DNA from 4 places in the Bradyrhizobium prioriisuperbiae genome. Region 4 is predicted to be linked to each of the others. Evidence: predicted binding sites of a transcription regulator. Region 4 holds the regulator's gene; each other region holds the start of a gene.

The links. Region 4 encodes LexA, which represses DNA repair genes until DNA is damaged. Its sites were predicted from a motif close to TGTTCNNNNTGTGTTCNG; they were not measured.
Region 1: RS897_RS22795 (ATP-dependent helicase) is a predicted target of LexA. The motif match lies at 3,010-3,027, and genes of this name have one in related genera.
Region 2: RS897_RS13550 (DNA recombination protein RmuC) is a predicted target of LexA. The motif match lies at 1,635-1,652, and genes of this name have one in related genera.
Region 3: RS897_RS03225 (ribonuclease T2 family protein) is a predicted target of LexA. The motif match lies at 3,011-3,028, and genes of this name have one in related genera.

The regions. Positions count from the first base shown of each region.
Region 1 is NZ_CP135921.1:4,837,860-4,845,756, reverse strand. It holds gene RS897_RS22815 (Fic family protein) at 1-96, opposite strand, end outside; gene RS897_RS22810 (hypothetical protein) at 496-702, opposite strand; gene RS897_RS22805 (XRE family transcriptional regulator) at 1,022-2,212, shown strand; gene RS897_RS22800 (DUF4411 family protein) at 2,213-2,722, shown strand; gene RS897_RS22795 (ATP-dependent helicase) at 3,065-5,131, shown strand; gene RS897_RS22790 (AraC family transcriptional regulator) at 5,312-6,202, shown strand; gene RS897_RS22785 (MarR family winged helix-turn-helix transcriptional regulator) at 6,298-6,786, opposite strand; gene RS897_RS22780 (quinone oxidoreductase family protein) at 6,886-7,815, shown strand.
Region 2 is NZ_CP135921.1:2,878,592-2,886,488, forward strand. It holds gene RS897_RS13545 (RidA family protein) at 1-386, opposite strand, end outside; gene RS897_RS13550 (DNA recombination protein RmuC) at 398-1,603, opposite strand; gene def (peptide deformylase) at 1,777-2,292, shown strand; gene fmt (methionyl-tRNA formyltransferase) at 2,392-3,324, shown strand; gene truA (tRNA pseudouridine(38-40) synthase TruA) at 3,324-4,061, shown strand; gene RS897_RS13570 (DUF1501 domain-containing protein) at 4,386-5,627, opposite strand; gene RS897_RS13575 (DUF1800 domain-containing protein) at 5,630-7,066, opposite strand; gene RS897_RS13580 (M56 family metallopeptidase) at 7,337-7,897, opposite strand, start outside.
Region 3 is NZ_CP135921.1:686,737-694,633, forward strand. It holds gene RS897_RS03210 (outer membrane protein) at 1-488, shown strand, start outside; gene RS897_RS03215 (cold-shock protein) at 659-874, opposite strand; gene RS897_RS03220 (23S rRNA (adenine(2030)-N(6))-methyltransferase RlmJ) at 1,174-2,034, opposite strand; gene RS897_RS03225 (ribonuclease T2 family protein) at 2,227-2,949, opposite strand; gene RS897_RS03230 (hypothetical protein) at 3,100-3,582, opposite strand; gene RS897_RS03235 (hypothetical protein) at 3,750-4,064, shown strand; gene RS897_RS03240 (DUF3617 domain-containing protein) at 4,153-4,629, shown strand; gene RS897_RS03245 (DUF3617 domain-containing protein) at 4,837-5,391, shown strand; gene RS897_RS03250 (thioesterase family protein) at 5,452-5,847, opposite strand; partial or broken gene RS897_RS03255 (tautomerase family protein) at 6,001-6,204, opposite strand; gene hisS (histidine--tRNA ligase) at 6,256-7,722, opposite strand; gene RS897_RS03265 (TadG family pilus assembly protein) at 7,864-7,897, opposite strand, start outside.
Region 4 is NZ_CP135921.1:7,162,750-7,170,646, reverse strand. It holds gene RS897_RS33605 (glutamine--tRNA ligase/YqeY domain fusion protein) at 1-520, shown strand, start outside; partial or broken gene RS897_RS33600 (ComEC/Rec2 family competence protein) at 586-2,873, shown strand; partial or broken gene RS897_RS33595 (transcriptional repressor LexA) at 3,100-3,210, opposite strand; gene RS897_RS33590 (hypothetical protein) at 3,219-3,779, opposite strand; gene lexA (transcriptional repressor LexA) at 4,056-4,754, opposite strand; gene RS897_RS33580 (molybdopterin molybdotransferase MoeA) at 4,944-6,155, opposite strand; gene moaC (cyclic pyranopterin monophosphate synthase MoaC) at 6,168-6,731, opposite strand; gene trpC (indole-3-glycerol phosphate synthase TrpC) at 6,741-7,553, opposite strand; gene trpD (anthranilate phosphoribosyltransferase) at 7,579-7,897, opposite strand, start outside.

The DNA.
Region 1 (7,897 bases), 2.3 Mb from region 4:
GCCCTGCTTATGGCGTACCGCCGCCAGGCGCTCCACCAGCCGCTCGGCATTCCAATGGAAGTCAGGCCACCCCTTAAGCTCGTATATATATGTCATATTCTCTGCATCCTTTGCAGGGAATATGGGGCCTTATCTCACCATGAGCAATAATATTCCAATCACTTTTTGCAGAGAATAGCGCCGACAATCTCGTCACATTTCATAATTCATTGAAATAACTAAATTTTTATTCTGCAAAGACCCTGCTCCAGATTGCGTGGTGCTCGTCGGTTTCGAGCCTGCGCTTGTCTGCTTTGAGTTGCTGGGCTGAAGGTAAAAGACAGGATCACATCTCACACGACTCACTGTCCGCCTGCTCCGCGACCCCATCGTCGGGCACCTGCGTCGGGAATATCGACTCGTAGATCGCGTGCGCCTCGCGAATGAGACGCGCCCGTTCGAGGTCCGGCTTCGGGACGAAAACAATGACGTTACCAGGACGGTCTTCGGGACGCCTCATCCGGCAACCCTCGCCTTCTCGATCGCCTCGGCGAGCTCCCGCAGATCGATGGTGCCGTCATAACCGACGCAGTTCTCCAGCAGGAATGCTTCCGCCTTGCTGTCGTCGAACACAACGAGTTGGTCTTGAAACCAGGTCATGTGTCTGCGCGCCTGCTGCTGCAGGTTCTGGCGCAGCACGTCCATCAGATGATCGAGGGCCATGTCGGGCTTCCTGCTGAACATATTTGTTATGTTATAACATAACAATAATCCAGAAGGGAATGGCCAGCTCAGGCAGCGTGTCGGTCATCCAGCAATCGCCCACCCGAGCCATGAATGATGGAACTCACATGCTCCGACGCCTCAATAACCGGTGCCCGCTAACGACTTCGGCTGTGAGAGAAGCCCCTAACAGCACTCCTACCCAAAAGCTTGTAGGAAACAAATTTTCCCTGCCAGCCCCCTTCCGGTAACCGAAATGAGTGAAATTCTCGCTCAACTTATGCGGGTTCCGTGATTATCTTTCAGATAGGATAACGACATGGCAGCCACGGCAAAAAAGGAACGCGCACCGATTAACCGCGAAGTCCTGAAATGGGCCCGCGAGCGCGTTCGGCTGACCCCTGACAGCGCGGCGGCGAGCGCCGGTGTCACCCCGGATCATATTCAGAATTGGGAATCGGGCTCGGTTATCCCAACCATTAAACAAGCCCGAAAGCTTGCAGGAGTCTACGACCTGCCGTTCATGGAGCTCCTCTCGAAAAGCAAGCCACCGGTTAAAGAACTGGATCTCGTCCCAGACTTTCGGATGCACCGTGAGGTTCCCAAACCGACTGAACAGTATGAACTACTGCTTATTCAGTCAGAAGCTGAAGAAGTCCGGCTGAATGCGATCGACCTTTTTGCGATGGTTGGAAGCGAGCCAATGCGAATACCGGAAACTTTTTTCGCCACTACGACAGAAAAACCCGACGTAGTCGCGGGTCGTGTGCGCGAAAAAATTGCACTGCCTATGGCAGAGCAACTCTCTCGTAAAGGAAATGACAAAGATAAGTTTATTTCGGCATTCAGAAACTATCTTGAGCGCGCGGGCATAATCGTGATGAAGAATTCCGGCCTCGCGAATTTTGGCGCACGGGGTATGTGTCTTTTTGCGTCACCTCTTCCAGTAGTTATTTTCAGCAATGAAGCGCCTACGGCGCAAGCGTTCACACTCGCACACGAACTTGGTCACGTTGTGCTAAGAGAAAGCGCTATCAGTGGGCCGCTCCGTACGGCTCCCGAAAAAACGCGGGCTAAAACCGTTGAGGATTGGTGCGACGCATTTGCTGGCGCATTTCTGATGCCTGCGGATCAAGTTGCTAAGGTGCTTCCAAAGCCTGAGCGACCAGAACAGTCTATCGACGACAAGCGCATATCGAAAATTGCCAACGCATTCTGCGTAAGCCGTCATGCCGCGCTGATAAGACTTGTCGAGCTAGGATACGTTCGAGAGGATTTCTATTGGAAGGTTATGAGGGAGCGATTTCTTGAGCAGGAGGCCTCTTTCGAAGGCGGTGGACGCCCCAAATATTACGCATCACGTTTTCGGTCGTCGAGAGGCGATCTTTATACAGGCCTTGTCCTAGAGGCGTGGTCGAACGGCGCAATCACAAATCATAATGCCGGAGAATTTATGGGAATCAGGAATCTGGTTCACTTAGAGGATATCCGCGACCGCTTCAGGGACTAAATGAAGGCGTATTGCCTCGATACGTCTGGCCTCAGCACTCCTCTGGAATTTATGCCAGAGGATATACATTCATCAATTTGGGCTGGCGTCGCTGACTTGATCGCCGCAGGCAAGTTCGCGGTAACAACGGAAATATATGAAGAACTTGGCCACCTTCCCGGACCCATCGGCGACTGCATTAAGGCGAACGAGGCGAATCTTCAGCTAGAGATCGAAGAAGAATTCTGGGATTGGAAGGCCTATGTAGCCAACTATGAAGAAATGAAAATCAAATACTCATCGATCGTTTCTGAATACAACGGGAACCGGAAAAACACGGTTGGATTAAACGATTTAACGATTATAGCTTTGGCTAAGACCCTTAAGCTCCCTGTGATAAGCTCCGAAAAGAAGCTGAACACAATGCAGGAAAGTGAGAAGCGCCAAAAAATTCCTGATATTTGCGAAAAAGAGGGTGTTGTGCATATGAGCTTCAACGACCTTCTTAGAGCTGAGGGGATCAAGAGTTAAAATGCCGACCTTGCAACAAGCAAAAGCGCAGGGCGGATTAGCGAAGCTTCTGACGCCGTTGCCGTGGAATTTTGAACTAGAACTTGACGCGGAGAGGAAACTAAGAAGGCTAATCTAGCGCTTCGAATGATCGTAAGCCCTCCGCTCGATCTCTGAAATTATTGCCTTTGTCACCGATGCGAATTCGGGCAGGCCCGATGCTTCCGTAACGTCCGTGTCAACGGTCGTTGATTGCGCCCTTCGACAAATCAGCCCCCCGGAACGGCTCGCCCGCCGCGATAACCCTTGCGAACACACCGCGAACCCCGGATCGTGCCCTCCACCCCTGGGAAATGATTCGCCGTGCCCGCCGCCGCCTATCTCGACGCCCTCAATCCGGAACAGCGGCGCGCCGTGGAGCATGGCGTCTCCGGCGACACAACCATTGGCGGGCCGCTGCTGGTGATCGCCGGCGCGGGCTCCGGCAAGACCAACACGCTGGCGCATCGCGTGGCGCATCTGATCGTCAACCGCGCCGATCCCCGGCGCATCCTCTTGATGACGTTTTCGCGCCGCGCCGCCGTCGAGATGAGCCGGCGGGTGGAGCGGATTGCGCGGCAGGTGATCGGCAAGGATGCCGGCATCATGACCGATGCGCTGAGCTGGGCCGGCACCTTTCATGGCATCGGCGCGCGTCTGCTGCGCGACTATGCCGAGCAAATTGGCCTCGATCCGGCGTTCACCATCCACGACCGCGAGGATTCCGCCGACCTGATCAACCTGGTGCGGCACGAACTGGGCCTGTCGAAAACCGAGAACCGTTTTCCCACCAAGGCGACGTGCCTCGCGATCTATTCGCGCTGCGTCAATGCACGGATGCCGATCGGCCCGGTGCTGGGCGCGACGTTTCCGTGGTGTGCCGAGTGGGCGGAGGAACTGAAAGACCTGTTCGCCGCCTATGTGGAGGCGAAGCAGCGGCAAAACGTGCTCGATTACGACGACTTGCTCTTGTACTGGGCGCAGATGGCGGCGGAGCCGGCCATCGCGCAGGATCTCGGCGACCGCTTCGACCATGTGCTGGTGGACGAATATCAAGACACCAACGCGCTGCAGGCCTCGATCCTGCTGGCGCTGAAACCCGGCGGCCATGGCCTCACGGTGGTGGGCGACGACGCGCAATCGATCTACGCCTTCCGCGCCGCCACCGTGCGCAACATCCTGGATTTTCCCACCCGCTTCAGCCCACCCGCCGCCATCGTGACGCTGGAGCGCAACTATCGCTCGACCCAGCCGATCCTCGCCGCCGCCAATGCCGTCATCGGTTTGGCGCGCGAGCGCTTCACCAAGAATCTCTGGACGGATCGCGCTTCGCCGGCACGGCCGCAGCTCGTCGCCGTGCGCGACGAGGCGGACCAGGCGCGCTGCATTGTCGAGCGTGTGCTGGAGCGGCGCGAAAGCGGCACTACGCTGAAGCAGCAGGCGATCCTGTTCCGCACCTCCAGCCACAGCGGGCCGCTCGAGGTGGAGCTGACCCGTCGCAACATTCCCTTCGTCAAGTTCGGCGGGCTCAAATTCCTCGACGCTTCGCACGTGAAAGACGTGCTGGCGCTGCTGCGCTTTGCCGAGAACCCGCGCGACCGTGTCGCCGGCTTCCGCGTGCTGCATTTGATCCCCGGCATCGGGCCGACGTCAGCGCACCGGGTGCTGGAGCGGATGGCGGAGACGTTCGATCCCGTTACCGCGCTTGCGTCGCTGCCCGCGCCGCCGCGTGCGGGCGAGGACTGGCACAGCTTCGTCGACACGATGATGGATCTGCGGCGTGGCGACCTCGGCTGGCCGGCGGAGCTGGAGCGCGCCCGCGCCTGGTATGAGCCGCATCTCACGCGCATCCATGACGACAACATCACCCGTCATGCCGACCTGATCCAGCTGGAGCAGATCGCCAGCGGTTATCCCTCGCGCGAACGTTTCCTCACCGAACTGACGCTCGATCCGCCCGATGCCACCAGCGACGAGTCAGGCGTGCCGCTGCGCGACGAGGATTATCTGATCCTCTCCACCATCCATTCCGCCAAGGGCCAGGAATGGAAATCGGTCTATGTGCTCAATGTGGTCGACGGCTGCATGCCGTCCGATCTCGGCGCCGGCACCTCGGCCGAACTGGAAGAAGAGCGCCGCCTGCTTTATGTGGCGATGACCCGCGCCAGGGACGATCTTCATTTGATGGTGCCGCAGCGCTTCTTCACCCACAACCAGGCCGCCAAGGGCGACCGGCATGTCTATGCCGCGCGCACCCGTTTCATCCCGAGCGCGCTGCTCTCCTTGTTCGAGCGCGCAAGCTGGCCCGCCGCGATCCCGCCCAAGGCGCGCACGTCAAACGCCGTGCCGCGGGTCGACATCGGCGCACGGATGCGCGGGATGTGGCGGTAGGTGAGAATACGCAGCGCGTAGCCCGGATGAGCGCGACGCGCGACATCCGGGTTGGATCGCTTCGGAGTTCCCGGATATCGCTTCGCTCATCCGGTCTACGAGCTCTGACAAAACCGCAAGATCGGTCGAGCGCGTCACGGCTATCAGCGATGAACTGGTGCCGCCACGGAGAACAGAACGATGAAGGCGGCGCTGCAAAACTACCATGCCCGGATGCAGCGGGTGCTGGATCACATCGACCGGCATCTGGACGACGATCTGGACCTGGAAACGCTGAGCAGCATCGCAGCCTATTCGAAGTATCATTTTCACCGGCAGTTCACGGCAACCTTCGGGCTGTCCGTGCATCGCTATGTCCAGCTTGCCCGCATGAAGCACGCTTCATACCGGCTGGCCCACAGGGACGCCGAGAGCGTCACGGACATCGCGATGGATGCCGGTTACGATGCACCGGATGCCTTCGCCCGCGCCTTTCGGCAACTGTTCGGGCAGTCGCCGTCGTCGTTCCGGAAATCTCCCGACTGGGAGCCGTGGCTTGCGGCCTTCGGGCCTCTCGACAACGCCAGGAGCAAGCTCATGCAGACGACTTTTACTACTGAGGACGTGACCATTCGCGATGTGCCCCCGACACCGGTGGCGATCATGCAGCATCGGGGCGACCCGGCGACGCTGGGCGCCACCCTCCAGCGCTTCATCGCATGGCGCAAGGCCGCAGGCCTGCACCCCAGCACATATCAGACCTTCACTGTCTGGCGTTCCGAGCGACGTCCTGCGTCGCCTGCCGATTATAGCATCGACCTTTGTGTCGGGACTGAGCAACCGATCGCGGCGAACGGCGAAGAGATCAAAGCCGGCGAGATCCCCGGCGGACGCTGCGCGGTGCTCCGCGTGGTCGGCAACACCCACAATCTGGAGCCCGCCGCGCTCTACCTTTATCGCGACTGGCTTCCGGCCAGCGGCGAGGAGGCACGCGACTTCCCGATCTATTGCCAGCGGCTGAGCTTCTTTCCGGAGGTGCCGGATCATGAGGCGGTCGCGGACCTGTTTTTGCCGCTGAATAGCGCCCTCTGACGGCGGCCTGTCCCTTCCGATCGCAAGACACGGACAGGCCGCGATCCATCCAATCCCGGTCTTCACGGCAGCATGGCCTGGTTCAAAACGAATGCTCATGACCCAACCGGCGGCTCTTCCTTCACGGCATCCGCGAACTTTCGCATCAGCCGCACCAGCTCGGCGATGTCGGGGGCGTCCCATGACGCGAAGATGGCGCGGCCGATCCGTTCGCGCGCGGCGTCGACGAGATTGGTCATCGCCTTGCCTTTCGCGGTGATGACGGCCTCGCGCACGCGGCGATCGGTGGCGCTGCCCTGGCGCGTCACCAGGTCCAGGCTTTCGAGTTTCGCGATCTGGCGGCTGACGGTGGTGTAGTCGCGCCCGGTGCGGTCGGCCATCTCCACCACGCCGATCGGCCCGAACCGCTCGATGCCGACCAGCAGCGGAAACAGCGCCCGGTCCAGCGGAATTCCCGCCGCCTTGATCAGCACCTCGTCGCGCTGCGGCCGGTTCATGACCCCGACGATATCGAGCACGGCCCCGTGAAGCTGGCGGAGCTGGTCACGTATATGTGTATTTTGCACATTCTTTGTTGACGGCATCAGCGACCTCCATATATGTGTATTATGCACATATATGAGAGAACCGAAAGGGACATCGTCATGAAAGCCGCGATCGTTTTGCAAACCGGGTTATCGCCCGTGTACGGAGATTTCGCCGAGCCGGTGGCCACGTCGGGCGAGAGTCGTATCGCCGTCACCGCCGCCGCCATCAGCCATGTGGTCAAGAGCCGGGCCTCGGGCACGCACTACAGCTCCTCGGGCCGGCTTCCCTTCGTGGTCGGCATCGATGGCGTGGGACGATGCGAAAACGGACGCCGGGTGTATTTCCTGATGCCGAACGCGCCGTATGGCAGCATGGCAGAGCGAACCGTGGTGCCGTCGGTGCGCTGCCTGCCGCTGCCCGATGACCTCGACGACATCACCGCCGCAGCCATCGCCAATCCCGGCCTATCGTCCTGGGCCGCCTTCACGGAGCGGGCCCGGCTCAAAGCCGGCGAAACCGTGCTGGTCAATGGCGCCACGGGAACGTCGGGCCGCCTGGCCGTGCAGATCGCCAAATATCTCGGGGCCAAAAAAGTGATCGCCACCGGCCGCAACGCCGAGGCCCTCGCATCGCTCGCGGCCCTTGGCGCCGACGTGACGATCCCCCTCAGTGGCGACGAGACCGCGCTCGAGGACAGCTTCAGGCAGCAGTTCGCCGCGGGCGTCGATGTCGTCATCGACTATCTCTGGGGACCGAGCGCGGAGCGCCTGCTGATTGCCGCCGCCAAGGCCGGCGCCGATGCCGTGCCCATCCGCTTCGTTCAGGTCGGCGCCGCAAGCGGATCCGACATCACGCTGCCGGGCGCGGCGCTTCGCGCATCGGCGATCACGCTGATGGGCAGCGGTCTCGGCAGCGTGCCGCCCGATCGCCTGATCCACTGCGTCGCCGCCGTGCTGCAGGCGACCGTGCCCGGCGGATTCAAGATCGCAGCCACGCCGGTGCCGTTGTCGGACGTCGAACGTGCCTGGCCCGCGGACGACAGCACCCGGCGCACCGTCTTGACCATGACTGCGGGATCGGCTTGAGACGTCGCCTCGTCGTCGCGACCGCGCTCCAGCATGGAACCTTGGCCTGCGTGAATTGTTGCTCTCCCGCCTTGTGACGGAC
Region 2 (7,897 bases), 4.3 Mb from region 4:
GGATGTCGCCCGGCATCGCCGAACACCGCGACGAACAAATCCGAACAGCCGTTGATCACCTTGGGATGATCCCGAAAATCCTCGGTGGCGTTGACCATGCCGAGCACCTTGACCACCTGCACCACGCGGCCGAGATCGCCGGTCGCCGCATGCACCTGCGCCAGCACATTGAGGCCGGTGACGCGGGCGTCGTCATAGGCTTGCTCCACGGTGAGGTCGCGGCCCACCTTGCCGGTGCGGAGTTTCCCGGTGGAATCGAACGGTCCCTGGCCCGCGATGTAGAGATCGTTGCCGTGGCGCAGAAACGGCAGGTAGTTGGCGGCTGCGGCCGGCGCTTGCGGCAAGGTCAGTCCGAGGGCCGCGAGGCGATCATAAGGCGTGGTCATGGCTGTCTCCGTCATTCCCCCGCCCGCAGCTTGCGCGCGGTCGGGACGGTGAACAATTCCGGCGCGGCTTTGGCCGGCGGTGCTTCGGCCTCGGCCGGGGTGCTGAAATCCAGCTCCTCGATCTTGGCGGCACGCTTGCCGATCTTGTTGACCGAGATCAGCACCTGGCGGACGTCCTCGCTGACCTGGTCGAAATGGCTGCCGAGCTTGCTGACACGGTCGCGCAGCCGCTCCACGTCGCCCATCATGTTCATCACTTCGGTGCGGATCTGGTCGGCGGCGTCGCGCATCCGCGCGTCCTTGAGGATCTGCTGCATCACCTGGATCGCCAGCATCAGCAGCGACGGCGACACCAGCACCACGCGGGCGCGATAGGCCTTTTGCACCACGTCGTCGAAGCCGTCATGGATTTCCGCATAGACCGATTCCGAGGGAACGAACATCAGCGCGGTATCCTGGGTCTCGCCCGGGATCAGATACTTCTCCGCGATGTCGCCGACATGTTTCATCACGTCCTGGCGCAGCCGCTGGGTCGCGATTTTCTTGTCGTCGTCGGAGCGGGCATTATGCAGCGCGGTGACGGCCTCGAGCGGAAATTTGGCATCGATGCACAGTGGGCGCTGGTCCGGCAGGAACACCACGCAGTCCGGCCGCTTGCCGCTGGAGAGCGTGTGCTGAAATTCGTAACTGCCTTTCGGCATGCCGTCCTGCACGATGGCTTCCATCCGCGCCTGGCCGAACGCGCCGCGCGACTGCTTGTTGGCGAGCACGTCGCGCAGCGTCGTCACCTGGGTGGTCAGATCGGTGAGGTTCTTGTGGGCATTGTCGATGATGCCGAGCCGCTCATGCAGCGCATGCAGGCTCTGTGCCGTGTTGCGGGTGGTCTGCTCCATGGATTGGCCGACGCGATGGCCCACCGCATCCAGCCGCTCGCTCACCGCACGGGCCATTTCCGCCTGCCGTCCGGCCAGCGCCTGCCCCATGGCATCGACGCGGCCCTGCGCCTGGTCCTGTGCGCGCAGCAGTTCGGACACCCGCTCCTCCAGCTCATCGGCGCGGATCGCCTGGGCCATCGCTGCGGCCTGGCTGCGGCCGCTGCCGCGGGCGATCACGATGGTGATGGTCAGTAGCAGCGCCAGCACCAGTCCGCCGAAGGCGAGCAACACCATGCCCGTCCGGATCGGCGTGTCGTCGATGACAAAAAGGATCTCGTTCATCTCGCCCTTCTAGCCCGATTCGCCTCTGAATGCGAACGAAGAGGGAACATTTATGGTTAATCCATCGTTAAAAATCATGGTTAACGCCAGGTTAATACCGTCCACGTCGCCGATGGTGCGTGGCCGCGTTGCCGTGATTGACCGCGGGCTGAGCCCGGATTACATCGCGCGCCATGGCCATTCGTGAAATCATCATCCTGCCGGACAAGCAGCTTCGTCTGGTGTCGAAACCCATCGAAAAAGTCACGGCGCAGGTGCGCAAGCTCGCCGACGACATGCTCGAGACCATGTACGACGCTCCCGGCATCGGGCTCGCCGCGATCCAGGTCGCCGAGCCGTTGCGCCTGATCACCATGGATCTGTCCAAGAAGGAGGGCGAGGAGAAGGCTCCCCGCGTCTTCATCAATCCGGAGATCCTGTCGGTGTCCGAGGAACTGTCGGTCTATGAGGAAGGCTGCCTGTCGATCCCGGAATACTATGAAGAGGTCGAGCGGCCGGCGAGCGTGCGTTTCCGCTACATGGACCTCGACGGCAAGATGCGGGAAGAAGAGGCGAGCGACCTGTTCGCCACCTGCATCCAGCACGAGATCGACCACCTCAACGGCGTGCTGTTCGTCGATTACCTGTCCAAACTGAAGCGCGACCGCGTGCTGAAGAAGTTCACCAAGGCCGCGAAGCGGGTGGGGTGAGGCGTACGCATCGGTTTGCAACGCGTTTCGACACCCCGAGGATGAGACGTCCGTAAAATGCGGGTAGTCTCAGAGCGCTCGAAGGAAGAATCTCCGGCCATGTCCCTCCGCCTGATCTTCATGGGCACGCCCGATTTCGCGGTGCCGACGCTGCTGGAACTCGTTGCCCATGGCCACGACATCGCGGCGGTGTACACCCGCGCGCCGAAGCCCGCGGGTCGGGGCATGAAGGAGCAGGTGACGCCGGTGGAGCGCGAGGCGCGTAGCCTCGGCATTCCCGTGCTGACGCCGAAGACGTTGCGGACACCTGAGGCGCAGGCCGAATTTGCCGCACATCAAGCCGATGCCGCCGTCGTCGTCGCCTACGGGCTGATCCTGCCGTTGGCCATTCTCGAAGCCGTACCGCTGGGATGCTTCAACCTGCATGCCTCGCTGCTGCCGCGCTGGCGCGGCGCAGCTCCCATCAACCGCGCCATCATGGCCGGCGATGCTGACAGCGGCGTGATGGTGATGAAGATGGATGTCGGCCTCGACACCGGCGATGTGGCGATGGCCGAACGCGTCACTGTGACCGACGCCATGACCGCCACCGACCTGCATGACAGGCTCTCGCGCATCGGCGCCGACCTGACGGCGTGGGCCATGGGCGCACTGGAGCGCGGCACGCTGCAATTTACGAAGCAAAGCGAAGACGGCGTCACGTATGCGGCCAAGATCGACAAGGCCGAGGCGCGGATCGACTGGAGCAAGCCGGCGCGCGAGGTGCTGCGGCATTGCCATGGCCTGTCGCCGTTTCCCGGCGCCTGGTGCGAAATCCCGAACGACGGCGAGGCGGTGCGCGTCAAGGTGCTGCGCTGCGAACTCGCGCCCGGCTTCGGCATCGCAGGCACCTTGCTCGACGAACATCTCACCATCGCCTGCGGCGATGGCGCCATCCGCATCATCGAGCTGCAGCGCGCCGGCAAGCCGCCGATGAAGGCGGACGCCTTTCTCAACGGCACGCGGCTCAAGCCGCCGCTGCGGCTGGCCTGATGCCCCGCTACAAGCTCACCCTGGAATATGACGGCCGTCCGTTCTGCGGCTGGCAGCTGCAGGACAATCTGCTGTCGGTGCAGGGGGCGCTCGAGATCGCGGCAAGGGCGCTATGCGGCGAGGCCGTGCGCGTGCACGGCGCCGGCCGCACTGACGCGGGTGTGCATGCCAAGGGCCAGGTCGCCCATCTCGATCTGCCGAAGGCGTTTCGCACCGACAGCGTGCGCGACGGCCTCAACGCCCATCTGCGTCCGTATCCCATCGGCGTGCTCTCGGCCGAAATCGTGCCGGATGATTTCGAGGCGCGCTTCTCCGCCATCAAGCGGCATTATCTCTACCGCATCATCAACCGTCGCGCCGATCTCACCCTGGATCTCGGGCAGGCCTGGCGGGTGCCAAAGCCGCTGGATACGGCTGCGATGCACGCGGCCGCCCAGCTGTTGGTCGGCAAGCACGATTTTACGACCTTTCGCGACACCGAGTGCCAGGCCAAATCGCCGGACAAGACACTCGACGTGCTCGATGTCGCGCGCGATGGCGACAACGTCAACATCACGACGTCGGCGCGCTCGTTCCTGCACAGCCAGGTGCGCTCGATGGTCGGCTCGCTGGTGTGGGTCGGCGAGGGCCGCTGGAGCGCGTCCGATCTGAAAGCCGCCCTTGACGCCCGCGCCCGCCCCGCCTGCGGCCCCGTCGCGCCGCCGGACGGGCTGTATCTGATGCGGGTGGAGTATTAGGGGCGCAAACGCTTCTCCATATATTCCGTGTCATGCCCACGAACGCGGGCATCCAGTACGCCCGATGCCGGAGAAGGATGACGCGCGATAGGCTCTACGTACTCCGTCGCGCCTCTGTTGGCGTGAACATCATGATCCGGCCGCGTCCGGTTTGTTGCGATATCGAGCAATTCACTGGCGAGGCTGTGGAACGGGCGTCGTGGCGGGCGCCGCATGGGGTGTCCTCCGTTGTCAACAGACGCGCGAGCTCGCGGCGATAGAGCTGCCGCCAGCTCGCGCTCAAACCCAACAGAAATTCCAGTTCGCGTCCCGAGAGCATCGCCATCATCCGACAAGCCCCGCGGTTGGCGTCACATCGGCGCTGTCGGGAAACACCTTTGTGGCGAGCACGCGTTCGTCCACGCGCAGGTGATCGCGCAGCAGGCCTTTCAGCACGGCGCGCAAATCGGTGGTGGGGTTGAGATCGCGTCCTTCATAGAGCTGCGCGGTCTTCAGCCCCGGCCAGTCCGCCACCACGCGCCCGCCGCGTAGTGCGCCGCCGGCGAGGAAGGCCACGGTGCCCTGGCCGTGATCGGTGCCGTTGGTGCCGTTGATGCGCGCAGTGCGGCCGAACTCGGTGACCACGGCGACCACGGTCTCGCGCCAGGCCTCGCCCATGTTGGTTTCCACCGCGGCCAGCGCGCCGTCGAGTGCGCCCAGAAGATTGGCGAGCTGGCCCATGGCCGCGCCTTCGTTGATGTGGGTGTCCCAGCCGACAAAGCCCAGCGCGCCCACCCGCGGGCCGTCTGCTTTCGCCAGGAGGCGTGCCGCGGAGCCGGCGGCGTCAGTGAAATAGGCACGCACCCGCGCGATGCCCGGCGGTGGCAACTGGGCATCGTCGGCCATCACGCTGCCGGCGCCACCGAGCGCGGCCAGGCGAATCCGGGCCTCCAGCGCGGCTGCGAGTTTGGCATCGGTGTGCCGATAGAGATCGAGCAGCCGAGCCTGGGTGTCGTCGCTGGCGGCCAGCAGTTGCTGTGGCACCCATGACATCACCTGCGCCTGTCCGCGCACCACCAGCGGCGTCACGGCGCCGACGCCGAGCGCGCGGCTGCCGCGCGGGTCGACCCGGCCGTCGGAGGCCAGCGCCAGCAGCGCGCGATTGAGCCAGCCGCTGTCGACCGAGCCGGGCCGCGCGAATCCGCTTTCCAGCACATCCTGGCCGTCGAAATGCGAGCGGTCGCGATAGGGCGTCGCGGTGGCGTGCACGATGGTGGCCTGCTGCGCCTTGTAGAGCCGATGCAGCTGCGGCATCGCCGGATTGAGCGCGAAGAAGGAATCCAGCGGCAACGCCGGGGTCTTGCCGTCGAGCACCAGCGCGCGGTCGCCACGCAGTGTTATCCAGTCGGGATCGCCCACTGGCGCGACGGCGCCGAGACCATCGAGCGCGCCGCGCAGCACGATCACGAGTAATCGCGGATCGCGGCCCTCGGCGCGGGCCAGCCGTGGCATCTGGCTCCAGGCGAACAGCGTGCCGGCGCCCAGCAGGGCTTCGCGGCGGCTTGGTAAATGGTGATGAAGACCCATGGTTACCTCCTCAACATCTCGGCCGACATGAACAGCAGCGCCAACGCCTGCTGGCGGCTTTCGGCGCGGCCCACCGCCTGTTTCGCCTCCGGCGACACAGATCCCAGCACGTTGGCAATCACGTCCTGCGGATCGATCCGCCCCGACAGGCGCTCGGCGAAATTGCTGGCGGCGTCGAGCCGCCGTCCCACGCCGTCGATCCACGACGCTTCATCGTCTGGATAACCGCGCGGCGATGTCGGCCGCCACAGACGCTCGCCAAGCAGCGCTTGCCCGCCGGTGAATCGCACGGGATCGGCTTGCGTCAAGCCGGTGGCGCGCACCATGGCGATAATCCATTCGCTTGGCCGCTTCAGCTTGGCGACTGGCGCGTCCCACGCTTCGTCCGACGTGACCATCGCTTTGGCCACTGCCTTGAGATCGCCATCGGTGTCGCGAAACACCTTCGCCATCCGCTCAATCAGTGCGGCGGGCGGTTGATCGGCAACGAAATGCCGCGCCAGCTTGGCCGCCACATGGGTCGCGGTCGCCGGATGCGTCGCGAGATCGCGCAGCACCGTGCGGCCCTGCTCGGCATCGTCGCCGTCATAGGTCTTGCCCATGATGGTCTGCGCGCCCGGCTCGTGCAGGCGCGGATTGAAGCTGAACTCGCCGCCATGCTCGGGATTGTCGCCCGGCGGCAGCAGCGTCCATCCGGTCAGCACGTTGGCAAAACCGATGACATCGGCCTGGGTGTAGCCGGTGCGCACACCCAGCGTATGCAGCTCCATGATTTCGCGGGCGAGATTCTCGTTCAGTCCGCGGGTGCGGTTGAGGCCGGCAATCGAGTTCGCCCCCATCGACAAGGTGTTGTCGAGATAGAGCAGCATTGCCGGATGGCCCTCGGCCGCCAGCAGCAGGTCGGTGAATCGTCCCAGCACATGCGGGCGGATCACCTCGCGCTCATAGGCGCCGGACATGCTCTGCACTTTGTCGGCCGAGATGCAGAAATGATTGCACCAGAACCACACGAGACGTTCGGCAAAGCCGATCTCGGCGTTCAGCGCCGCCTCGTAATGCACCCGTGCTTCGTCGAGATAGATCAGCCGCCCGGGATCGGGCACGGCCTCGGCGGCGGCTTTTTCCGCCTCCACCATCGCGCCCGCGGTTTCCATTTTCGCCGAAGCGTCTGCCGTCTGGCGTTTTGCTGCCGCGTCCTGCTCCCGCTTGGCCACGACCGCACGCGCCGCTCGTTTCGCGTTCGCGTCGGTGACCAAACGATAGGCTTTGCCGCTGGACGGCAGCGCGGAGGCCGCCACCTGGCCGGCAGTTGGTTTCTCCAGCTCCGCGATCAGTGCCCCGCGCGGATCGCTTGCGATCGCTGCGATCGATCCCGGCCGCGGCCCCATCCCAAACCGGTGAAGCGCCAGCGCTGCGTCAGTTGGTGTCGACCTGCTCATGCCATCCCTCGACAAACATGGCCTCGGACGTGACGAGGCATTCGCGCCGGCCATGTTTGCCGCGCAGCCTCGGATGTATGGTTACGTCATGTAGTGTTACGAATTGTAGCATTAAGGAGGGAGGCGTGCAAGGAGTGCGTTATTGCCGGGAGGAGATTTTTGGAAAGAGTCTCCGCTCCCCACAGTGTCATCGCCTGGGTTTAACCGGGCGACGACACTGAAGGTGTGGCAGCGTCGTACGCATCAATTCGTCAACGCACGCGTTTTGTGCTACTGCGGCCCCAGTGCAATCCGCTCCACCGTGCCGTCCCGCGCCACGCTGATGCGCCACTCCGCGGTGCCGTTGGCGAAGTGGGCCATGTAGATGTCGCTGCCCAGCCCCGTGACGCCGCGGAACGACATCGCGCGCAGTGTGCCGAGCCGGGTCAGGATCGCCTGGTTGAGCGGCAATTGCTGGCGCGTCTGTGTCGCCACTTCCGAAGTCATGCGATCGTAGTCCGGCTCGCCGCGGCTGAGCGCTTCGATGTAGTGCCGCAGCATCGCCTCGCTGCCGGCCAACGGCGCGCTGCGGCGCGCCACCTGCCGCTCCGATGGAGTGCCGGTACGTGCTTCGACAGTGTGATAACGCGTGCGCTGGCCCGTCATCACGATCTCCAGGCATTGGCCCGCGGCATCCGTGATCACCCAGGGGCTGTCCACGGTGGTCCACAGCATCGACGTCATGGTGTCGCCGATGGTGCCATGGGAGATGCGCTTGCCCTGTGCGTCCAGGGCGTAGAGCTGAATCTCCCGGCCACTGCTGTTGTAGATCAACAGGCTGATCGGCGCGGT
Region 3 (7,897 bases), 2.6 Mb from region 4:
GCCCGTATCTCGGCGCCAATCTCGGCTACGGCTGGGGCGAGGTCGAGAACAACCTCGCCAGGCCATCCGGTTTCCAGGGCGGCGTGCAAGCTGGTTACAACTGGCAGTCGGGACAATTCGTATTCGGCATCGAGGGCGACATCCAGGCCAGCGGCGCCGACGACCGTTTCGCGTCCTGGAAGTTCTCCAACCCCTGGTTCGGCACGATCCGCGGCCGCGTGGGTTATGCCATGAACAACGTCCTGCTCTACGGCACCGGCGGTCTCGCATTCGGCGAACTGAAGGCCGAATCGTTCGGCCTGACGGAAACCCACACCAATGCGGGCTGGACGGTCGGTGCAGGCGCCGAGATCGGCTTCGCACCGAACTGGTCGGCCAAGGTCGAGTATCTGTTTGTCGACCTGTCCAGAGACAACTTCGTGCTGACCGGCACGTCCAACAGCCTGAATTTCAGCACCATCCGCGTCGGCGTGAACTATCACTTCTGATCAGATCCCAAACAGCAAAGATCCCGGCCGCGACAGCGTGCCGGGATTTTTGCTGTGACCTTGATCCGATGACAACAGCCATACCGTCGCGCGCGAGGGCATCGGGCAGTCGCAACCGCACACAAACTCGAGTCTGACGCGTTCAGTTCAAGTCCGCCCGAGCAATCCGCTCAGGATGAAACCACAAGATCGACCGCCTTGGGGCCCTTGCCCTTCTTGTCCGGTTCGACCTCGAACGTGATGCGCTGTCCTTCCTTCAAGTCCTTCAAACCGGCGCGTTCGACCGCCGTGATGTGCACGAACACATCGCGACCGCCGTCGTCCGGCTTGATGAAGCCGTAGCCACGTTCACCATTAAAGAACTTGACGGTTCCCGTCATAGCCATCGGGAAAACTCCTCTCCCCGCAATACTTCGCCAACGCAATTCGAGCCTTGGCGCGACCGGACATTCACTTCCGGATAGTATCGGCCGCTGGGTGTCATCCCGACGGGCGGAGGTGGGGCGTGTATGACGGCCAACCCTGCCCTGACAATCCAGAAACCTTCTCACTCCGCCACGACCATTCGCGGACGCGGAACGTAAAGCCCGCCCTCACGTGACGAGCATAATACGCTTCCATGCAAATTGACTATGGCTCAATTGCAAAAATGGATCGGTCGCAGGAAATCATCCCATTCCGATTGTCAGATCTTGCCCGTTTCAACCCGAAAGCGCGCTGCGCCGCCTTGGCCGAGCGGTTTCTGCAACTCGGGCAGCAGGGTTTTCAACTCGCCGGCGAGTGTCCAGGGCGGGTTAACCACCAACAGCCCCGCCGATGCCAGCGGACCATCGACAGTCTGGGGCGCGACGCTGAATTCAATGCGCAGCACCTTGTCGTCGCCGGGCTTAGCCGCCGCAGTCTGCACCACACTTCGGGCCAGGGTTTCGGTCGCCCGCCGTTCTTTGACGGGATACCAGAGCATGTAGCTGCCGGTCGGCCATTTCGCGAACGCCCCGGCAAAGCCATCGGCGAGCCGCGTGAACTCGTCTTTGGCCTCGAACGGCGGATCGATCAGCACCAGGCCCCGCCGTTCGTTGGGCGGCACGAAGGCCGGCAGCGCCGTCCAGCCGTCGAGATCGACCACCCGCCCCTGCTCGTCCCGGCGCAGCGCAGAGATCAGGCGCTTGCGCGCCTGCTCCTCGACCTCACAGGCCACCAGCCGGTCCTGTGGACGCAGCATGGCGCGGGCGATCAGCGGCGATCCCGGATAGGTCTTGAGCTGTCCCGGCGGATTGAACGCCCGCACAATGTCCAAATACGGGCCGACCAGCGGCTGTGCGGCTTCCGAAAACCGCGCCTGCATCAGGCGTGCGATCCCGGTCAGCCATTCGCCGCTGCGGGTCGCCTCGGAGCCCGTGAGGTCATACAGGCCGGCGCCGGCATGGGTGTCGATCACCCGAAACGCCGCCGGCTTGTCCTGCAGATAGCTGAGGATCCGCACCAGCACGATGTGCTTGATGACGTCAGCGAAATTTCCGGCGTGAAAGGCGTGACGATAGTTCATATCCAAGGCCTAAAGCATTTTGCGCTGGAGTGGAAACGTTCGGCGGGGACGCCCCCCCCCCGGACTCCACGACAACCACCGGACAAAAAAACGCCCCCGTGTCCGACACGAGGGCGTCAGTTGAGGCCAACATGGCGTTGGCGCGAAGAAGCATTGGGCGCGAAGAATTGGAACCGGGTGCGAGGGTCAGCGTCAGCTGCCGCGCATCGGCGGCATTTCCACCTTGTCGCGGCGGCAGGCGCGGCGGTCGATTTCCTCGCAGGCGCGGAACTGCAGGTCTTTGCTCAGGCAGACCCGCACCTCGCTGAGCCGCCGGCTGTCGCAGGTCACCGAAATCGCCGCAGTGCTGAGGCCGGGATTGGCCTTGACGAAGGCGTCCTCGAGGTCGGCCGGCGTCACCATCCGGCTCTCCGACAGATCAAGGTATTCGGCCGGGATTTTCACCGCCGCGCGGGCCTTGCGGACCGTCTCGAAATAGGCGCGCGCGCCGAGCCCGGAGCAGGTGCCGTGCTTGTCCCATTCATTGAAGATCAGCCCCGGCGCCGGCATCAAATCCAACATCGACGACACGATGTTGCGGTCGAGCCGCGGCGCGGGCCGCTGGCAATAGTTCGGGAAGCCGCGGTCGTATTGCGGCCACAGCCCGTGCACCACGAACGAATAGGGCCGGCCACCGCACTGGATCTGCTGATTGCGCCCGGTATTGCCGCGCTCGCTCGCCGCCTCGCAGAACGACGGCGACCAGGACAGCGACAGCACATAGAAATCGAATTCGCCCGGCGCATTCTGCCGGTGATCCTGCGCCCGGGCCGGATTGAGGGCCAACGCGCTCCCCAACAGGGCTATCAGCGCCAGGAAGACAAAAGCTTTTGAAATGCCGCGGATCGAGAAACGCTGAGACGGAAACTGGATCATGGCAACGCCCCTTACAGACACACAACCACCTTGAACCACTCCTCAAGCCTAGCCAGCCAACGAGAACATTTCAAGAACAAACTTAAACGCCGCGCGCTTCACAGCACGCGGCGTCAAAATCTGGCTCAAATCTCGAGTGTTCAGAAGTGGTTACGGACGGGCAGCCTTGCAGGCCGGATTGTAGGCCCAGTTGCGGTCGAGCCCGGTGACGCACCATTCGACGCCGGAGCCGTAGCCGGCGAAGCCACCGTCCTCGATGATCGAATAATGCACCCAACGTGCCTTGCCGTCGCTCAGCATGGCGTGCGCGGAGCAGAAGCGGCGCGGAATGGAGTTCGCTGCCCAGGGCCGGAACGCGACCTCACGCACTTTCTCATAACCCGTGATCTGCAGGCTGGAATTCCAGTACTTGCCTTCCTTTTCGGAAAACCGGGACGAGATGGTGTCCAGCGCCTGCTCGCAGGCCGGCACGTTGCTGTCATAACGCGGGCCGGACAGCCAGAAGTTCATTTCCAGCGGATTGGCCGCCTCGGCCGCGGTGCCGAATGCCAGCAGGCCAAGAAGCAGAGCAAGACATGCGGCGAATGCCGCACCGGCGCTGGATTTGCTGAAGGATTTGAAAAGCTCGCGCATGGACCGCCTGCCGATTGTTGATTGCGGCGGACGGTGCCGCGAAGCCGGCAGCAGGTCAAGTGCACGACGGCAACACCGGCCAACTACTCCCCCGCAATGCCGCATCCCGGCTTCTCAGCGCCCCGGCCGGCCGGTAAGTTAGGCGCTGGAATCGAATGGAGATCGAGATGCGAATGAAAACCACCGGCGCACTGGCGGCCGCCTTGGGAGTTGCCTTGGGAGTTCTGCTGTCCGCAGCAGCGACCAGCACGGCACGCGCATATTGGGTGCCGCCGTTCAAGGGCAACGACACCGGTGGCATCATTTCGTATGAGCTGGTCCGCCGGGCAGACGCCAGGGCGATGGCGATCGATCACTGCGCGCAATACGGCAAGGTCGTGAAGCTGACCGGGATGCAGCCGGTGTATGGCGGCTATCTCTCGTTTGCCTGCATCTGGCCGCGGGCGGGACGCGCTGACCACGCGTTGCGCGTTCGCTACTGACATCGTTCTGAGAAAATCATCGGTTAAACGCGGGCGCACCGATCAATCGGTCGCCCGTTTTTATTGTTCATTTGGAGGAGAGATTTTCATGTCGAGTTTCTTCCCGTCTCGCGCGCTCGGCGTGCTCGTGCTCTGCACCGCCCTTCCCACGCTCGCCCATGCCGTCGATCTGCCCACGCGCAAGCCTGGATTGTGGGAGGTCAAGATGATCATGGCCGGCGCAAAGACGCCGGCGATGACCATGCACGAATGCACCGACGCCAGCACCGACAAGGAGATGACCTCCTCGTTCGCAGGAACGGACAAGGACGCCTGCACGAAAAACGACATCAAGAAGACGGCGACCGGCTTCGCGGTGGACTCGCAGTGCAAGGCCGACGGCGCACCGATGACCATGCAGGCCGACATCTCCGGGGATTTCAACTCCGCCTACACGGTGAGGGTGAAGTCGAAAGTCGGCGGCAAGGCGCCGCAGAGCACCGATGTGACGATGGACGCGAAGTGGATCGGCGCCTGCCCGGCCGGCCAGAAGCCCGGCGACGTGGTCCTCCCCGGGATGAAGTAGCGCCTGCTTTCTGCCGCCGGGGCACGGCCGGTTTCCGGTGGCCATCTCTCATTTGCGAGTATCTCGCCACCTGCACGGCAGGTAGAACGGCCACCGCACATTCGCTGCGACATAATTCCCGGTCGAATCATGCTGTAGCTCCGGATGCGCGTCACCGGCTCTGCGCCGGCCGATCCATATTGATGTTGATTTGAGGAGCTATTCCCGATGCGAAGCCTGCTGACCCATGGCGCGATCAGTGCCGCGCTGATCTGCCTCGCCCTGCCCGCAACAGCCCACGCCGGGGAACTGGAGCTGCCGACGCGCAAGCCCGGCCTGTGGGACATGAAGATGTTGTCCGCGGAAAGCCAGAAGACGCCGATCTCGATGCAGCAGTGCACTGACGAGGCAACCGACAAGGTGCTGATGGCCCGGATCAACTCGCAGCCGGTCAGCGCGGCCTGCAGCAAGCGCGACATGCAGAAGACCGCGACCGGCTACATCATGGACACGGAGTGCGGCACTCCGGGCATGACCATGAAGTCGCACACCGAGATCACCGGCGACTTCAACTCCGCTTACACCATCAAGATGACGTCGCAGCATCTCGCCAATGGCGTGTCGCGCGACACCAACATCACCGTCGAAGCCAAGTGGGTCGGCGCCTGCGCCGCCGACCAGAAGGCCGGAGACATGATCATGCCCGGCGGCGCAAAGATGAACGTCAAGGATCTGGAAGAAGCCGCACGCAACATGAAGAACAACATGATGAAGAAGCAGTGAGACGCGGCAGTCGCCACTGCATCCATCAGCGGCCCATGGTCCGCCGCAGCCGCGCGGCGATCATGTGCCGGGGAACTGCTTCCTGAACTTCACGACATCGACCACGCCGCGCCGGTGGGTGCCGTCACCGATCTTGCGGTCGCCGTCGAAGGCTGTGACCTCGAACAGCACGCTGCGGGCCTCGACCTCGATCACCCGGGCGATGGCGCGCACCACGCGCCCCACCGGGGTCGCCGCGAGATGCCGGACATTGACCTCGGTGCCGACGCTGACGAAACCCTCCGGCAAATGCGGCGCGATCGCCGCCGCCGATGCGGTTTCCATCAGCAGGATCATCATCGGCGTGGCGTAGACTTTCGGCATATGCGCCACGAAATGACCGACGGTGAGTTCGTCGGTCACCGTCACGCTGTCTTCGCCGCTCATGCCGACAGCGATGGCATCCAATGCGCTCATTCAATCGCTCCGAAATGAAGTGAAAACCCTCATCCTGAAGAGCGGCCTTTTGGCCGTGTCTCGAAGGATGAGGCCCGCATGCAGAGACGTGTCGGCCTCATGGTTCGAGACGGCGCACATGCGCCTCCTCACCATGAGGGGGCATCGGTCGCGTTACGTCTTCGTCTGGCGTTCGAGGAAGGTCTGGCCGTTCTTCATCTTGTCGGTGAGCTTGGCTTCGATGATCTGCACGGTGACGACGTCGGAGGGGACCCCGAGGTTCTTCACCAGCGCCTGGGTGATATCGAGCATCATGCCCTTCTTCTGCTCGTCGGTCCGGCCGGCGGCCATGAACACGTGGACTTCAGGCATTGTTTGCTCCTTTTGTTGGTTGGACGTTACTCGTGATGAACGTCGGTTGCCCCGAAATCAACCCCAGTTCACGTCATGGCGCGCCAGCACGTCGCGCACGGCGTTGACGAGATTGTCTTCCCTGGCCGCGAACTGGGCCGGACGGGTTTCCCGCCATTCCTGATTGGAGGCTATGGCGGCCGCGGCCTTGGCGCCTTCGATCAGATCCTTGATCTGGACTTCGCCGCGCGCCTTTTCGTCCGAACCCTGGATGATGACGCACGGCGAATTGCGCCGGTCGGCGTATTTGAGCTGGTTGCCCATGTTCTTGGGATTGCCGAGATAGAGCTCGGCGCGGATGCCGGCTTTGCGCAGCACCGTGACCATCGCCTGATAGTCACCGATACGATCGCGGTCGAACACCGTGACCACCACCGGGCCGAATTCCGGCGTGGTGTCGAGCTTGCCGATCAGAGTGAGCGCCGCCTGCAGCCGCGACACGCCGATCGAGAAACCGGTGGCCGGCACGGGTTCGCCACGGAAGCGCGAGACCAGACCATCGTAGCGGCCGCCGCCGCCGACCGAGCCGAAGCGCACCGGGCGCCCTTTCTCGTCCTTGGTCTCGAGCAGCAGCTCAACCTCGTAGACCGGGCCGGTGTAGTATTCGAGACCGCGCACGACCGACGGATCGATCTTGATACGATCCTCGCCATAACCGCCCGCGGTGACGAGTTGCCTGATCTGGTCGAGCTCGGCCTGTCCCTCGGCGGCGAGTTTCGACTCGCCGCCCGGGCGACCTTCGGTGAACGCGATGACTTGCTCGATGGCCTCCGGCGCGAGCTCGGCGCCCTTGGTGAAATCGCCGCTTTCGTCCTTGCGACCCGCGCCGAGCAACAAACGCACGCCATCGGTGCCGAACTTGTCGAGCTTGTCGATGGCGCGCAGCACTGTGAGCCTGCGGCCCGCATTGGTCTCGCCGCCCAGCCCGATTGCCTCCAGCACGCCGTCGAGCACCTTGCGGTTGTTGACCTTCACCACATAAGCGCCGCGCGGAATGCCGAGCGCCTCCATGGTGTCGGCGGCCATCATGCAGATCTCTGCATCCGCCGCCGGCGAGGCGCTGCCCACCGTGTCGGCGTCGAACTGCATGAACTGGCGGAAGCGGCCGGGGCCCGGCTTTTCGTTGCGATAGACATAGCCGGCGCGATAACTGCGATAGGGTTTCGGCAGCGTCTCGAAATTTTCCGCCACATAACGCGCCAGCGGCGCCGTGAGATCATAACGCAGGCTGATCCACTGCTCGTCGTCGTCCTGGAACGAGAACACGCCCTCGTTGGGGCGGTCCTGATCGGGGAGGAATTTGCCGAGCGCGTCGGTGTATTCCATCGCCGGCGTCTCCACCGGCTCGAAGCCATAGAGCTCGTAGACCTGCTGGATGGTGGCGATCATGCGCCGCGTCGCCGCGATTTCGGCGGGACCACGATCGGCGAGGCCGCGCGGCAGCCGGGCCTTGAGTTTCTGAGGTTTTTTGGATTTTTCGGACATGTCACTCGGATCGGGCCGGCAGGCCACCCGGTGCCGCGGATGCGGGGCACCGACCTGCGAATTCCGCTCCGGGTTACCAGCCGAAAGAGGCAGGGGCAAGCATATCGACCGCATTCGCGGACATGCCTGCCCCGGCCGGCCTCAGTTCACCAGCACCGCGCTGTCGCAGCGGATC
Region 4 (7,897 bases):
CCGCGAACTCTATATCGAGCGCGACGACTTCATGGAGAACCCGCCCAAGAAGTTCTTCCGCCTGGCGCCGGGGCGGGAGGTGCGCCTGCGTTATGGATATTTCGTCACCTGCCGCGAGGCGGTCAAGAACGCCGATGGCGAGGTGGTCGAACTGCGTTGCACCTATGACCCGGCCACCAGGGGCGGCAACGCACCCGATGGCCGCAAGGTCAAGGCCACCATGCATTGGGTGAGCGCAGCCGAGGCTGTGCCCGCGGAGGTGCGGCTCTACAATCTGCTGTTCAGCGCCCAGCAGCCGGAGGCCACGAATTTCGCCGCCCAGATCAATCCGGAGTCGCTGGAAACGCTCACCGGCTGCATGGTCGAGCGGGCGTTGGCGACGGACAACACCGACGCTGCCGTGCAGTTCGAGCGCCAGGGCTATTTCTGCCGGGACAAGGATTCCTCGCCCGGCAAGCTGGTGTTCAACCGTACCGTCGGTCTGCGGGACACCTGGGCCAAGGTCGCGGCGGAAGGCTGACCCGCCGCACTTTGGCTTTGAGCTCGTAAAGCTTCGGTCTGGCGCGCGGTTGCGGCTGGTGTAGCATTCTCCCTCCGGGGGGAGCCGTGGCGCCGCACAAGGGCCAGACACGAAGCAGAGCTGAGACCTGGCCGCAGGCCACGCCGGCGCGTGCCCAGGTCCCTGCAAGCTTTGGCGCCTCATGGCCGGCCTGGGCCTCCCATGTGCGGGACTGGATCCGCGCCGAAGCCGGCCCCGGACGGCTGTTGCCATGGGTCCCCGTCGCCTTCGGCGCCGGCATTGCCGTCTATTTCGCCGCCGACCGCGAGCCGGTTGCCTGGGTCACGGCGACGGTGGCCGCAGTCCTCTGCGGCGTCTGCGTGCTGCTGCGCGGACGTGCCGTCTTCCCAATCGCGATCATGGTCGCGGCAATGGCCGCGGGGTTCGCAACGGCGACCTGGAAAACCGCGCCGGTGGCGCACCCGGTGCTGGCGCGGCCGATCAGCGGTGTGACCTTGAAAGGGTTTGTCGAAACTCACGAGGAGCGCGAGCGCACCGATCGTTTTGTGCTGCGCGTCGAGGAAATGGATAGCCCGCGCCAGCAGGCGAAGCTGACGCGGGTGCGGCTGTCGGTCAGGAAGGGTTTGGCGCCCGCCGTCGGCAGCTTTGTCGAGATGAAGGCACGGCTGACGCCGCCGCTCGCACCGCTGCGGCCGGGCAGCTACGATTTCGGTCGCGACCTGTATTTCCAGGGCATCGGCGCCTCCGGTTTCGTGATGGGAGCCATCAAGGCCACCGAAGCGCCGCCCAGCGGAGGCGGGCTGTGGCTGCGTTATGCGGCGACACTGCAGGGTATGCGCGACGCCATCGATGCCCGTATCCGCACTGCGCTGAGCGGCGATTCCCGCGCCATCGCCACCGCACTCCTTGCCGCCGTGACGCCATTACCACGCCGGTGAACGACGCCATGTTCATCTCGGGCCTGGGACACGTGCTGTCGATCTTCGGTTATCACATGGCGGTGGTGGCCGGCATCGTGTTCTTCGCCATGCGGGGCCTGCTGGCGCTGGTGCCGGCGTGGACCGTCTCCGCGCCGATCAAGAAATGGTCGGCGGTCGCGGCCCTGATCGCGGCCGCGTTCTATCTCCTGCTGTCGGGCTCCGAGGTGGCGACGCAGCGCTCGTTCTTGATGACGGCCGTGGTGCTGATCGCGATCATGGTGGACCGGCGCGCCATCACTTTCCGCACACTGGCGATCGCCGCGATGACGGTGCTCGTGCTTGCGCCGCAGGCGCTGGTGCACCCGAGCTTCCAGATGTCGTTTGCCGCGACGCTCGGCCTGGTCGCGCTGGTGGCGAACGGTTTACCGGCGTTGTTTGCAACGTCGGACAATTCCACGGCCACGCGGATCGCGCTGTGGGGCGGACGCGAATTCATGCTGCTGATGCTGGCGTCGCTGATCGCGGGCCTCGCCACCACGCCTTATGCGGCGTTCCATTTCCATCGCATCACGCCCTATGGCGTGCTGGCCAATCTGGCGGCAATGCCGGTGGTCTCAGCGCTGGTGATGCCGGCGGGGCTGCTGGGACTGGTCGCGATGCCGTTCGGCCTCGACGGCGTGTTTTGGCAATTGATGGATGTCGGCATCGGCTGGATGATCCTGGTTGCGCAGTGGGTCGCGGCTTTGCCGGGCGCGGTCGGGCGGATGGCGGCGTTCGGCACCGGGCCACTGCTGGTTGCGACGGTCGGCATGATCATGCTGGGGCTGCTACGGACGCCGCTGCGTTTCGTGGGTCTAGCCGTGATCGCTGTCGCGGCGCTGTGGGCGTTGGCCACGCCGCAGCCAGACATTCTGATCTCGTCGGACGGGCAGAACATCGGCGTGCGTGGCAAGGACGGACGGCTGCATCTGATGCGCATCGGCAAGGATGCTTTCCTGGTCAAGGAGTGGCTCGCGGCGGATGCGGATGCACGCATCGCGACTGATCCGTCCCTGATGGAAGGCGTGTCATGCGACGGCGCCGGCTGCGTGGTCGAGATGCGTGATGGGTCTCTGGTGGCCTTGTCGATCAGGCCGGATGCGTTCGCCGATGATTGCGCGAGAGCAGCGCTTCTCGTCTCCCACGGGCAGCCGCCTGCCGATTGCGCGGCGTACGTGGTCGATCAGGCGCGGTTGCGCCGGTCTGGCTCCCAGGCGCTGCGCCGCAGGGACGGCACCTTCATCGCCGAGGCGCAAAAGCCGGCAGGCCGCGACCGTCCCTGGGCGCCGGCTGTGCCGATTGAGGAGGGGCAGGCGGCAAGCGCACCCAATCGCACCGGCGATCGTCCGGTGGACGTGACACCCGCCGAGAGCGATCGCCTGTCTGACGATTAGCGCGATATCGGGAGCGACGACGAGCCACTGGCAACCTTGAACCGAACGCGCGCAAGAGGCGTCCAATAAATCGCAAGGGATTGCTGTTGAGGATTAATCTTGGATTAACCATCCGAGCCCAGCATCGGCCCATACGCGGCGGAACCGGACAGTGCCGGGCCGGCAGCCGCAGGAACAAAGCCGGCGGCGTAATGCCCGCCGGCTTTTTCTCGGTTCAAAATTCGCTTCAGTAACGCCGGAAGATGCTGACCTGCTTGCCTTGGATGCGCACGCGGTTGGGCGGCGGGATCCGTACCTCATAGGCGGCGTTCGAGGGCTCGAATGCGGTCGAGGTTCCGGTCGACGTCACGTCTGAAATCGGTCGTCAGTCTGACGATCGAAATGCATCGCGAGCGTCGCTGCAAGCGCGATCTCGCGCTGTCGCGTCCTGTAAAGTCCGTAGGCAATCAGTCCGGCGAAAAGTACGGTTATTGTCGTTGTGATCAGAACCAGCCACCCGATCCTGGCAGGATCGTGGATATCGGGGGCATAGATCGGATTTTCGCACGTCGTTTTTCGTGGATAAACTTGGAAGAGTTTTCCCGGACGGTATTCGGTTGACCACGAATTGAAGTTGAGCCGAACCGCTTCGCAAGCAACCATGCCTGTCGTCGTGCGCCGCTCGAACCTGATCACCGCCTCGGTCCATTTGGGATAAAGCGGTCTGTACTTCCTCTTCATTGGAACAGCGGAGATGATGGTTGCAGGGGACGGCGACGTTTCGGCGACGATCTTTTGTGCGTTGATTTGTCTGATGTATGCGGTGCCGCAGGCGATACTTACAATCCCGAACAGGATGACGAGCGTTGTGCACATCAACAAGAATGGCGCATCATCTTCCCGAACCGAGGAGAGAATGCGAAACATTTGGCAGGTCCCTCGCAAGCGAGAGCCACGATCTGCAGCAGCTCTCCGGATCGATCAAATCGTCGTAGTGGCGCGACCCGGTGGATTCTAGGGCCCGACGGTGAATCAACCATTGTTTGATTCTTTGAACCCGGGGGTGTTGCGCGCGGTATCGTTAATGATGGACGGGACAGGCGCTGCGGGCTTGCTGCCGTCGGTCGGCTATGCACACGCGCAAAAAATGCCCGGCGGATGTCATTCCGCCGGGCGATTGTGGGCCGGATAACTTGAGACGCTTCAGTAACGCCGGAAGATGCTGACCAGCTTGCCCTGGATGCGCACGCGGTTGGGCGGCAGGATCCGCACCTCATAGGCGGCGTTCGCCGGCTCCAGGGCGATCGAGGCGCCGCGGCGGCGGAAGCGTTTCAGGGTGGCTTCTTCCTCGTCGATCAGGGCGACCACGATGTCGCCGGTGTCGGCGCCTTCGGTGCGTTGGATCAGCGCCATGTCGCCGTCGAGAATGCCGGCCTCGACCATCGAATCACCGCGGACCTCCAGCGCATAGTGTTCGCCCGAGGCGAGCATCTCAGGTGGTACGTTGATGGTGTGGCTGCGGGTCTGCAGCGCCTCGATCGGCGTACCGGCCGCGATGCGGCCCATCACCGGAATGGCGACCGGACGTCCGCCTTCATCTTCCGAGGTGGAGCGAACCACCCGGCCAAGATTGCCCTCGATGACGCTGGGGGTGAAACCCCGGCGTCCGCCGCCGTTGTTGGCGGCTTGCTCGGGCATCTTGATGACTTCGATCGCGCGCGCCCGGTTGGGCAGGCGGCGAATGAAGCCGCGCTCTTCCAGAGCGGTGATCAGGCGATGAATGCCGGATTTGGAGCGCAGGTCGAGCGCGTCCTTCATCTCGTCGAACGAGGGGGGCACTCCGGCTTCCTTCAGCCGCTCATTGATGAAGCGGAGAAGTTCGTATTGCTTGCGCGTGAGCATCTTACCATTCCCCCAAAATACGGCGCTGTCACAGCCGCAGGTCTGTCAGTTGAGTCTGTCAAGTTGAGTTCAGTCGATCGAGCCGAAGCGCTTAACAGGGACTCGTTCGAAACAAATCATGAACGGACACTATATGTTCCATATGTGTTCCGCAACCTCTTAATTTACGGTCAACAAATCGGAGAATGCCTAGAGGGGAAGCTTAAGGATGAAGCACGATGACCCCGCGGCTGCCGCTGCAGCGAATGGGGGCCGCACGATCAGCGCCTGCGCGGCGGAGAGATTCCCGAGCAGCGAGCTGTCCTGCTTGCTCACCGCGGTCGCGATCGGCAGACCGTCGGAGCGCAGCTCGAGACGCGCGCGCAGGTAATCCTGCCGCTGATCGTTTTCCGGCAGCGGGCCGCCGAGCAGGGCCGCCTCCAGCGGCGGATGAATATCGCTGCGGCCGGAGAGGGCCCGGATCAGCGGCGCCATGAACAGGAAGCCGCAGACATAGGAGGACACTGGATTACCGGGTAGCCCGAGGATGCGCATCGATCCGAGCCGCCCGTGCATCATCGGCTTGCCGGGGCGCAGCGCGATCTTCCAGAACGCCATCTCGACGCCTTCCGCATCGAGCGCGGACTTGACCAGGTCATGATCGCCGACCGAGGCACCGCCGGTGGTCACCAGGATATCCGCGCCGCTGTCGCGCGCGCGCCGGACCGCAGCTGTTGTGGCCTCGAGCGTGTCGCCGACGGTGCCGAGATCGATCGCTTCGGCGCCTTCCGCGCGCGCCAGCGCCTGCAGCGCATAGGCGTTGGACGAGATGATCTGTCCGGGACCAGGCGCGCCGCCGGCCGCGACCAGTTCGTCGCCGGTCGCGAGAATCGCCACCTTGGGACGCTGCCGCACCGGCAGCGTCGTATGATTCATCGAAGCGGCCAGCGACAGCGCGCGGTCGGTCAGGCGCGCCCCACGGTGCAGCAGCACGTCGCCTTCGCGGAAATCGACACCGGCGGGGCGGATGTGGCGTGCCGCAACCGCGCGCTCGTTGACAATGACGATGTCGCCGTCCCGATCGGTGTCTTCCTGTATCACCACCGCGTCCGCGCCGTCGGGAATGACGCCGCCGGTGAAGATGCGGATGGCATTGCCCTGCTGCAGCGTGCCGGTGAAGGGACGGCCCGCGGCGATTTCGCCGGTGACGGTGAGGCGCGCGGGAACTGTGGCGACGTCAGCCGCGCGCACCGCGTAGCCGTCCATCGCCGACATCGGATTCGGCGGCTGGGTCCGCCGCGCCGCGACGTCGCGCGCCAGAACGCGATGGTAGCCTTGTTCGAGCGTGACAGATTCTTCCGGCAGCGGGTCCACGCCGGACACCACCGCGGCGAGCGCATCAGCAACCGGCATCAGCGCCATCGGAAACTCCCGTCAGTCTTGTTTCGTTCTTGTGCGCGCTTTGCCGGTGCGTGAATCACGGGATGTGTCATCATCCGTCATGATGAAGTGCCCGGATTTGCCGCCCTTCTTTTCAATCAGGCGGATGGCCTCGATCCGCGCACCGCGCTCCACCGCCTTGATCATGTCATAGATCGTCAGGCAGGCAACCGAAACCGCCGTCAGCGCTTCCATCTCGACACCGGTCGGGCCGGTCACCTTGACGGTAGCGGTGACGCGGCATCCCGGCAGCTTCTTGTCGGGCGCGATATCGATCGTGACTTTCGACAGCGCCAGCGGATGGCACAACGGAATCAGTTCGGATGTCCGTTTCGCCGCCATGATGCCGGCGATCCGCGCGGTGCCCAGCACATCGCCCTTCGCCGCATTGCCTGACACGATCAGATCGAGTGTCGCCTTGGAGACGATCACATGTCCCTCGGCCACCGCCAGACGCTCGGTCGCGGGCTTGGCCGAGACGTCGACCATGCGCGCCTCACCTTTGGCGTCGATGTGGGTGAGGGCGGTCTGCTTGAATGACTTGCTCGATTTGGCCATGTCAGGTGGTCAATGCGCCGCGGCCGCAGGCTCGCGCGCCAGCAGCGTTCGAGTCGCCGCCGTCACGTCGGCCTGCCGCATCAGGCTCTCGCCGACCAGGAATGTCGACATGCCCACCCGCGCCAGCCGCGCCAGATCCGCAGGGGTGAAGATGCCGCTCTCGCCGACCATGATGCGATCCCCGGGGATCAGCGGCGCAAGTTGTTCGCTGGTGGCGAGGGTGGTCTCGAAGGTGCGCAGGTTGCGGTTATTGACGCCGAGCAGCGGCGAACGAAGCTTCAACGCGCGGTCCAGTTCTTCGCGATTGTGCACCTCGAGCAGCACGTCCATGCCGAGTCCGAGGGCGCTGTCCTCGATGTCCTTCGCCGCGGCATCGTCGAGCGCCGCCAGGATGACCAGAATGCAGTCCGCGCCATGGGCGCGCGCCTCAACCACCTGGTAGGGGTCGTACATGAAGTCCTTGCGCAGCACCGGCAGCGCGGTTGCGGCCCGTGCGGCCACCATGAAATCCAGATGGCCCTGGAACGAAGGCGTATCGGTGAGAACCGAAAGACAGGCGGCGCCGCCGGCTTCATAGGCCTTGGCCAGCACCGGCGGATCGAAGTCGGCGCGGATCAGTCCTTTTGACGGCGAGGCCTTCTTGACCTCGGCGATCAGCGCATAGTCGCCGCGCGCGAGCCTGGCGCGGATGGCGTTGGCGAAACCGCGCGGCGGGGAGGCGGCTTTCGCCGCGGCTTCCACCTCGGCGAGCGGCCGCGCGCGCTTGGCGGCCGCGATCTCCTCGCGCTTGTAAGCTTCGATCTTGGTGAGGATGTCGGACATGACGGTTCCGATCGGGCGTTGCGGATCAGGCGTTGGAGACGGCGATGAGGTGATCGAGCTTTTTCGCCGCCGCGCCGCTGTCGAGCGATTTCCTGCCGATCACAACACCGTCCTTGAGGTTGGCGACCTTGCCGGCAACGACCAGCGTGGCGGCGGCGTTCAGCAGCGCGACGTCGCGGAACGCACTGGGCGTTCCGTCAAGCACCGTCTGCAATGCCTTGGCGTTGTCGTCGGCATTGCCCCCTTTCAGCGCGCCGGCCTCGACCCGGCCGAGGCCGGCCTCTTCGGGCGTCACGTCGAAGGTGCGGATAGCGCCTTTTTCCAACGCTGCGACGAAGGTCGGG